2 regions of the Ensifer sp. ENS02 genome follow, and region 2 is predicted to be linked to the other one. Evidence: riboswitches for the same ligand, from Rfam matches in the RefSeq annotation. Region 2 holds a riboswitch; the other holds the start of a gene.
The links. Region 2 has a riboswitch for cobalamin ahead of bluB (5,6-dimethylbenzimidazole synthase). Riboswitches for the same ligand answer to the same signal wherever they lie in the genome.
Positions count from the first base shown of each region.

Region 1: linked by a shared signal. The riboswitch ahead of IB262_RS02670 (DUF1636 domain-containing protein) and the one ahead of bluB (5,6-dimethylbenzimidazole synthase) in region 2 are both predicted to bind cobalamin.

Region 1 is NZ_JACVAO010000001.1:519,802-523,998, reverse strand. It holds gene IB262_RS02685 (iron ABC transporter permease) at 1-60, opposite strand, end outside; gene IB262_RS02680 (ABC transporter substrate-binding protein) at 148-1,101, opposite strand; gene IB262_RS02675 (ABC transporter ATP-binding protein) at 1,098-1,901, opposite strand; gene IB262_RS02670 (DUF1636 domain-containing protein) at 1,924-2,337, opposite strand; cobalamin riboswitch at 2,442-2,658, opposite strand; gene IB262_RS02665 (RidA family protein) at 2,836-3,312, opposite strand; gene aspT (aspartate-alanine antiporter) at 3,794-4,197, shown strand, end outside.
Region 2 is NZ_JACVAO010000001.1:753,542-757,738, forward strand. It holds gene IB262_RS03815 (phytanoyl-CoA dioxygenase family protein) at 1-914, shown strand, start outside; gene IB262_RS03820 (SDR family oxidoreductase) at 1,003-1,815, shown strand; cobalamin riboswitch at 1,913-2,125, shown strand; gene bluB (5,6-dimethylbenzimidazole synthase) at 2,171-2,866, shown strand; gene IB262_RS03830 (DUF2865 domain-containing protein) at 2,879-3,949, opposite strand; gene IB262_RS03835 (acyl-homoserine-lactone synthase) at 4,114-4,197, opposite strand, start outside.

The DNA.
Region 1 (4,197 bases), 230 kb from region 2:
CGCCGAGCCGAGCGATACGCCGGCCGTGACGGTCAAGGCCAGCAGCAAAAGCGCCGTCATGAGACCGGCACCCGCCTTCAGCGCCCGTGCCGGCGCTAGGCGTGAAACGGCGACGGGACCAGGCGACGCATCCTCAGCCAGCATCGCTTACAGGCCCTCGCCCTGAAAGGCCTTGGCAAGCCTGGCAATGGCGTCGATGTTGCGCGGGCCTGGCGTCGCTTCGACATAATCGAGCACGACGAAGCGATCGTTCTTGACGGCATCGACATTCTTGAAGGCCGCATTGTTCTTCATGAAGGCGATCTTGTCCTCGGCCTTCACCTCGCCGTAGTTGACGATGACCACCACTTCCGGGTTGCGCTCGATCACCGGTTCCCAAGAGATTTCCACCCAGCTCTTTTCCACGTCGTCCATGATGTTGGCGCCGCCGGCGGCCTCGATCATCGCCGTCGGAATGCCGAAGCGGCCGGAAGTAAACGGCTTCTCTTCGCCGGAATCATAGACGAAGACCCGCGTCGGGTTAGCCTTGCCGGCGTTCGCCTTGGTGATCTCGGCAAGCTGGCGACGATAGCCGTCAACCAGCGTCTCGGCGCGATCCTCGACGCCGAAGATGCGGCCGAGATTGAGAAGATCGACGAACATGTCGTTCATATCAGGCTTCTGCTTGGCCATCACGTGGATGCAGGATTCGGTCAGCTCGTAGACGCCGATCTTGAAGGGCGCCAATGTCTCGGGCGTGACCTCGCCGCCGACCTTCATGCCGTAGTTCCAGCCGGCAAAGAGGAAGTCGGCATCGGCGTTGAGCAGCACTTCCTTGGTCGGATATTTCTCCGAAAGCTCCGGCAGTTCCTTGACGCCTTCGCGCAGCTTCTCGTCCAGCGTCTTCCAGCCGGAAACGCCGGTATAGCCGACCATGCGGTCCTGGAGCCTCAGCGCCAGCATCATCTCCACCAGGTTGACGTCGTTGGCGATCGCCCGCTTCGGCGCCGCGTCGAAGGTCACCTCGCGGTTGCAGCTCTTGACGGTGACCGGATAGGCAAGCGCCGGCGTGGCGGCGGCAAGCACGAAAAGAAGGGAAAATGGGGCAATATTGATCTTCATGAAATCGATCCCTGTCGAGGAAGTGAAAAGGAAAAGCGGGCGCCGCCGGCAGCGGCATTGTGAACGGTGGCGGTGACGCCGAAGGCGGCCGAAAGCTCGCTGGGGCTGAGCACCTCTTCGGGCGGGCCGAAGGCCGTCAGCCGCCCGGCGGTCAAGATCGCGACATCTGTCGCAAACTCGGCGGCGAGGTTGATGTCGTGCAGCGTCGAGACGATCGTCAGCTTCAGCGTTTGCAAGAGCTCGAGGATTTCGAGCTGGTGGCGGATGTCGAGATGGTTCGTCGGCTCGTCGAGGATGATGATGCGCGGTTCCTGTGCCAGCGCGCGGGCGATCAGCACCCGCTGCTTCTCACCGCCCGAAAGCGTCGAGAACTGGCGACCGGCAAGATGGGCGAGATCGAGATGCGCGAGCGCATGCTGCACCCGCTCGCGGTCGAAATCGTTCCAGCCGCTCAGGCCCTCCCGCCGCGGAATGCGTCCCATCATCACGACGTCGCGCACGCTGAAGGGAAAATCGCCGGGCATCTCTTGCAAGACGACGGCGATTGTCCTTGCCGCCTCGCGCGCCGAGATCGACCAGAGATCGACGCCATCGACCGAAACACGGCCGGCGTTCGGCTGCACCGCCCGGTAGAGGCAGCGCAGAAGCGAGGTCTTGCCGGCGCCATTCGGCCCGAGGATCGCAAGCCGGCTGCCGGCCGCGATCGCAAAGCCGATGTCGTTGACCAGCGTCAGGCCCGAACGCGGCCCCCAGCGAAGGCCCTCGACCGTGAGGGCTGCACCCGTTGCGTTGCAGCTCATGGGTTCGTTCCTCTGCGCGACCTCATTGGAAGTGCCCGCCGAGATCTTCGGAGACGAGCATCGCCGCGGGAATGCGGGCAAGCGTCTTGCCTTTCAGCCCGCGCGGCCTTTCCGCGGCCCGCGTCATGCCATCGCCACGCTCGGCATAGGTTGTGGCAAAGCGCACGAGATCGTCGATGTCCTCTTCCGGCGAGACGTCGCCGAAGAGATAGGTCGCCTTCCCCGTCGCCTGGAAGGCGATGGTGCAGGGCCGCGTGCAGGCCGCCATGCAGACCGTTCCGGCGATCGAGAAGTCGCGATCGAGCGGTGCGCCGAGCGCTGCGATGCTCAGGTTGAGCCGCTTGATCAGCTCGGCACCGGGCACGCATGGGCCGCCGGTGAAGCGGCAATCGGTGCAGACCGTTATCTTGTGCTGTCGGAAATTCGGCTCAGCCATTCCTGCCCTCCGCCGGACTGACGGCAAGAGATGGCGAAACGGCAAGAGGACGGAAAACCGTCGTATGAAAGCCAGTTCTTTTCCATCGGAACACCCCGTCCGTTGTGGTTGATCGGTTCGATGGCAGGTCTCCTGGCTCGCGGGTCGTGGCGCATCCACGTCTTCCCGGTCTTCGACCAGTGACATGGTGTGAATGCGCTTTCCGCTCACAGTTGCGGGGGCAGCCACGGTCTCGGCCCCATCAGGGTCGTCCGTTCCGTGTTCCCTTTTCAGCCGCTTCCGCATTGTCGCGGACGCAGCACCATCAACGCCTTCCTCGCATGAATCGGCGGATGAGACAACCGCACGACACAGGCGGGAGGGATCTATCAACATGCGGCGTTTCGTCATGCGAGGCATGTTATAAAATAACATTACGTAGCGCAAGTCGAAAATTGGGCGCCGGACACAATCCGACGCCCGCGATAGCGACCACGCTAAAAGACGTGCCGTGCTACCTCAGAACTCCGGCGGCAAGAGTTCGGCCGTCAGCGTCACCGCGACAGAGGCGTTGCCCGGCAGGTTGCGCACGCCGCAGACGGAGCGAACATGGCCAGCCCTTTCGCCAAAGGCGGCCGCCAGAAGCTCGGAAGCACCGTCGAGTACCTTCGGGTGCTCCAGGAAATCCTCAGTGCAGGCGACATGTCCCTCCAGCCGGACGATCTGGCGAATACGCTCGAAACGGCCGAGATGCTCATGGATCTGCGCCAGCGCGTTGAGCACTGCCAACTCTGCGGCCTTGCGCCCCTCGTCGATGGTCACATCGCGCCCGAGCAGCCCCGTATGCACGAAGCGCCCGTCCAGCAATGGCCCCTGCATCGAAACATGAAGCATCTCACCCGCCTCGATCACCGCGCGGTAGGCGCCGAGCGGCCTCGGCGGCGTCGGGAGCTGAACGCCAAGTGCGCCGAGCCTTCGGATAACCTCGTCCATCATTGCTTCCCCTCCTCGTCACCTTACGAACCGGCCGCCTTGCGGAGACGACACCGCTTTTTTCTCAAGCCCTCGAAGTTCTGACGCCCCTATCGCAAGCAGCAAGACGCGCCGTTCCGTGCCCAGCAACTTTTCCAAGCATAACCAAGAGAAAACGCCTCATGCCTCACGTTGGGAGATAACGTTACGAATTACAACACCAGAGTTGAAGTGCCATCGCGATCCGGGCCAGTGCCGCGGTCTTGCGATCGAATGCGACCGACACATCGCGGCGGCCTCGATCCCCAACCCCAAGTAAAAACGCTGAAATGTAACATACGTTACGCTCACGTAACCCTATGCCCGTTGAGAATTTCGACGACCGAAGCGACAATTGCCGGGATTAAGATTGGGCATCGACAAGCCTCGGAAACAAGCTCAACTTAGCCGCGCAGATCCCGAAATGAAGTGACGGCAACTCAACTTTCAGAGGGGAATAGCATCAGTGAATCCCATTGATTTCTTCGTCGACACGCTTCGGACCTATCCGCCTGTCGCCGTCTTCCTCGCCCTCGGCATCGGCTTCCTCATCGGTCCGATCAAGGTCGCGGGGTTCAACCTTGGAAATGTCACCGCCACGCTGCTTGCGGGCGTTCTCATCGGACAGCTGGGTATCCAGGTTTCCGGCGACCTGAAATCCACCCTGTTTTTGATTTTCCTCTTCGCCGTCGGCTACGGCGTCGGGCCGCAATTCGTGCGGGGCTTGAGCACCGATGGACCGAAACAGATCGCCTTTGCGCTCTCCGTGCTGGTGCTGTGCCTCGTCGTTCCCTATCTCTGCGCGCTGATTGCCGGGCTGCCGCTCGGCTATGGCGCCGGCATGTATGCCGGCTCGCAGACGATCTCGGC
Region 2 (4,197 bases):
CGACAGCAATCGACGTCGCAAGCGGGGTCTTTGACGCCATCATCGAAGAGCAACATCGCAGCAACAGCGGCGGCGGCGATCACTTCGCCAAACCCGGCGCCAATGACCGCATCTGGAACTCGCTGGAAAAGCACTGCCTGAACGCGCCGGAGAATTTCGCCTCCTATTACGGCAATGCCGTCATAGCGCTCGTCAGCGAGGCTTGGCTCGGGCCGAACTACCAGATGACGGCGCAGGTCAATCGCGTCAATCCTGGCGGTGCGGCGCAATCGGCGCACCGCGATTATCACCTCGGCTTCCAGACCGCGGCCGTGATCGAGCAGTATCCGGCGCATGTGCACAAGCTTTCACCGGTGCTGACGCTGCAGGGGGCGGTTGCCCATTGCGACATGCCGCTCGAAAGCGGACCGACGCTGTTCTTGCCCTATAGCCAAACCTATGTGCCGGGCTATCTGGCGCTCAACCGGCCGGAATTCCGCGCCTATTTCGACGCACACCACGTGCAGCTTCCCCTCGAAAAGGGCGACGTTGTCTTCTTCAACCCGGCGCTCTTCCATGCCGCCGGCACCAACCGCTCCCGGGATATCCGCCGCGTGGCCAACCTGCTGCAGGTGTCTTCGGCCTTCGGTCGCGCAATGGAAACCGTTGACCGACTGACCATGAGCGCGACGCTCTATCCGGCCTTGCGGGCCTTGCTGGCGGGCGGGACGCTGACGCAGGCGGAAGCGGCCAACGCGATCTCCTCCTGTGCCGAGGGCTATTCGTTCCCCACCAATCTCGACCGGGATCCGCCACTCGGCGGGTTGGCGCCGAAGACGCAGGCGCAGTTGATGCGCGAGGCTCTCACTGCGGGGACGGGCGAACAAGAGTTTCTCTCGGTGCTGGAGGCGCAGGCGAAGCGCAAGCTGAGCTGACGAGCGAGTTACAATTTGACAGGCTCCCGGTGTGTTTCAGCCGGGAGCCGCAGCCGTTTCAAACGATCATTTCCAAGGGAGGAATTCGATGAGTGGACAATTGCAAGGCAAGATCGCCATCGTCACCGGTGGTACGCAGGGACTGGGCGCGACGATTGCTGGCCTTTTCGCCGAGCGCGGCGCTGAAGGCATCGTCATCTGCGGCCGCAACGCCGCCAAGGGGCGGGCGAAGGCCGAGCAGATCGGCAAGGCAAGCGGCGCGAAAGTCGTCTATGTCGAGGCCGATCTGGAAAAAGTAGAGGACACCCGCAAGGTGGTCGCCGCTTGCGACGCGGAATTCGGCCGGGTCGATGCGCTGGTCAACGCCGCAGCTATTACCAACCGTGGCACGATCCTCGATACCACGCCCGAACTCTTCGACCGCATGTTCGCGATCAATGTGCGCGCGCCGTTCTTCCTGATGCAGGAGGCGGTGAAGATCATGCGGCGGGAGAAGACCGAGGGCACGATCGTCAACATCGGCTCGATGTCGGCGATGGCCGGCCAGCCGTTCATTGCCGCCTATTGTTCGTCGAAAGGCGCCCTCGAAACGCTGACCAAAAACACGGCTTATGCGCTTCTTCGCAACCGCATTCGCGTCAACGGCCTGAATATCGGCTGGATGGCGTCCGAAGGCGAAGACCGCATCCAGCGCGAGTTTCATGGCGCGGCTGCCGATTGGCTTGAAAAGGCGGCGGCCGGCCAGCCTTTCGGTCGGCTCGTCGATCCGGCCGAAGTGGCGCGGGCCTGCGCCTATCTGTCGTCGGCCGAGTCCGGGCTGATGACCGGATCGGTGATTTGCTTCGATCAGTCGGTCTGGGGCGCCTATGACGGCTCGCCGCATCCGGTCGCTCCGCTTTGAGGCGGAGGCAAACGACTAAGCTCGACAGTAGCCGGCGGAAAGTGGCGCGCCATGTCTCGACCGGGTTGGCGCCGCTTGTCTTTCTCAAACGGCTGTGCACTTAGTGCCGTCGTCAGGTGCCCGCGAAAGCGGGAGAATCGGGAATCCGGTGTCATTCCGGAACGTGCCCAACGCTGTGACGGGGACGATCGCGTCTAAGAGAGCCTTGAATTGATTCAAGGTTTTGCCACTGGATCTTCAATCGATCTGGGAAGGCGAGGTGATCGGTTGAACCGAAGTCAGAAGACCGGCCTGGCGAGATAGACCGAACCCCGCGTGGACGGCGGGAGGTTTTCGCATTGTTGGGGATCGAACGATGCTGACTGAACCGAAAGGCGGCCTTGCGGCTGCCGGCGCCTTTTCGCTGCCAGAGCGGGAGGCCGTCTACCGTGCCATCGAGACACGTCGCGACGTGCGCGATGAATTCCTGCCCGCGCCATTGCCGGATGATCTGATCTTGCGCCTGCTGGCCGCTGCGCACAGCGCCCCGTCCGTGGGCTTCATGCAGCCGTGGAACTTCGTGCTGGTGCGGGCGGAAGAAACGCGTGAGCGCGTCTGGCAGGCGTTTCGCCGCGCCAATGACGAGGCCGCGCTGATGTTCGAGGCGGAACAACAGGCCAAGTACCGTGCGCTGAAGCTGGAAGGCATCCGCAAGGCGCCGCTCAGCATCTGTGTCACCTGCGACCGCACGCGCGGCGGTGCCGTCGTACTCGGGCGCACCCACAATCCGCAGATGGACGTCTATTCCACCGTCTGCGCCGTGCAAAACCTCTGGCTTGCTGCGCGGGCCGAAGGGGTGGGCGTCGGCTGGGTGAGCATTTTCCACGAGGCCGAGATCAAGGCGATTCTCGGCATCCCAGATCATATCGAGATCGTTGCCTGGCTCTGCCTCGGCTATGTCGATCGCCTCTATCAGCAGCCGGAACTCGCCGTGAAGGGCTGGCGCCAGCGCCTGCCGCTCGACGAGCTGGTTTTCGAAGACGGATGGGGACGCAGCAAGGAGAAGGCGTAAGGCCTCGTCCGATCAATTCTGGACCGGCTGATAGGCCGGTCCCTTCGGATGCTTGAGGTCGATGGCGGTTTCTTCCTGCGGCAGGTAGGTCGGGCCGACGACGCGAACCTTGTTCTTCGACGGATCATAAGGCCGCTCTTCGGCCGGCGCCTTGGCGGTATTGCTCGCCGCTTCCGGCTTCTTGGTCTCGATGACGATGATCGACGACTGGTCGTCACCGATCTTCGTTCCGTTTGCCTTCGGTGTGGTCGAGGCGGTCTGCGATATCTGGCAGCCGCACTGGCCGGGTTTTCCGACAGCGCGGGTGCGATAGGCAAAGGCGTTGGGCATTTCGGTATAGGGACGGCCGGTCACGGCCGAGACCATCTTGTCGCTCTCTTCCGTGTTGAGGTCGTGAAAATAGAGCTCGGTCTCAGCCCCCGGACAGCGCGCCCGACAGGCCTGCTCGTCGCGCGGGAAATCGGCCGGCGTCGCATCTGAAGAAACCGGGAAAAAGGCGCCGTCGCAGGTACGCACGCACATGGTTCTGAGCGTGCCGCTATAGTAGCGCTCCTGCGGTGCGTAGCCGTCTTCGCCTCGGCCGAGCATCGGGCCGTAGGCGTCTTCCGGCGGCAGGTCGGCAACGATGTTGCGGTGGCTTTCCGGCACGTCCGGTTCCACGCTTGCGAACTCCTCGCGGTCACCATAGCAACCGTTGATCTCCAGCGCGGCGAGGATGCGGCGCCGGCTGTCGTCGCTGCCGCCGGCGACGATCTGCTCGCGCTCGGACTTCAGCATGCGCAGATTGTCTTCCATCTCGGCGATCAGGCTGTTGAGGCCGTAGCAGGTGTCGGGGTCGCCGCCGTCGAAGCCAATGGCGTTGCCGCCACCGCAACCCGCGCGGCGGCGGTCGTTCTTTGCCCGCCGCAGCTCGATATTCTGCCGCGAGATCGCGCTTGCGTAGTCGCGCGCATCGGCATTGCTGGCGACGTAGTCAGGCAGTTGCGCGAGCCGCGCGTTCAGTCGGTCGCAGGCCGTCGATGCCAGTGACGGACCGGCACCGATCAGAACCAGAGGCACAAGGGCCGCAGCGACGTGTTTCATGCGCGTGAACACGGGCGAAAGTCTCTTCCTGTTGCCAGGTCGGCGCCGACCTTCTGCGGGTGGCTGCCAGCGGCATTCCTGTTTCGCCTCCATCATAGAGCTTGTCGGTGATCGTGCAACGACAAGCGACGGTTTGCGTTAACAGCGCAGATCGACTGATGCGCTTAGGCGGCGCGGGCGGTTTCCAGCGACATCGGACGTTCGAGCACGGTACCTTCGATGGCAGCGACCGCCTTCATCCGCGTGAG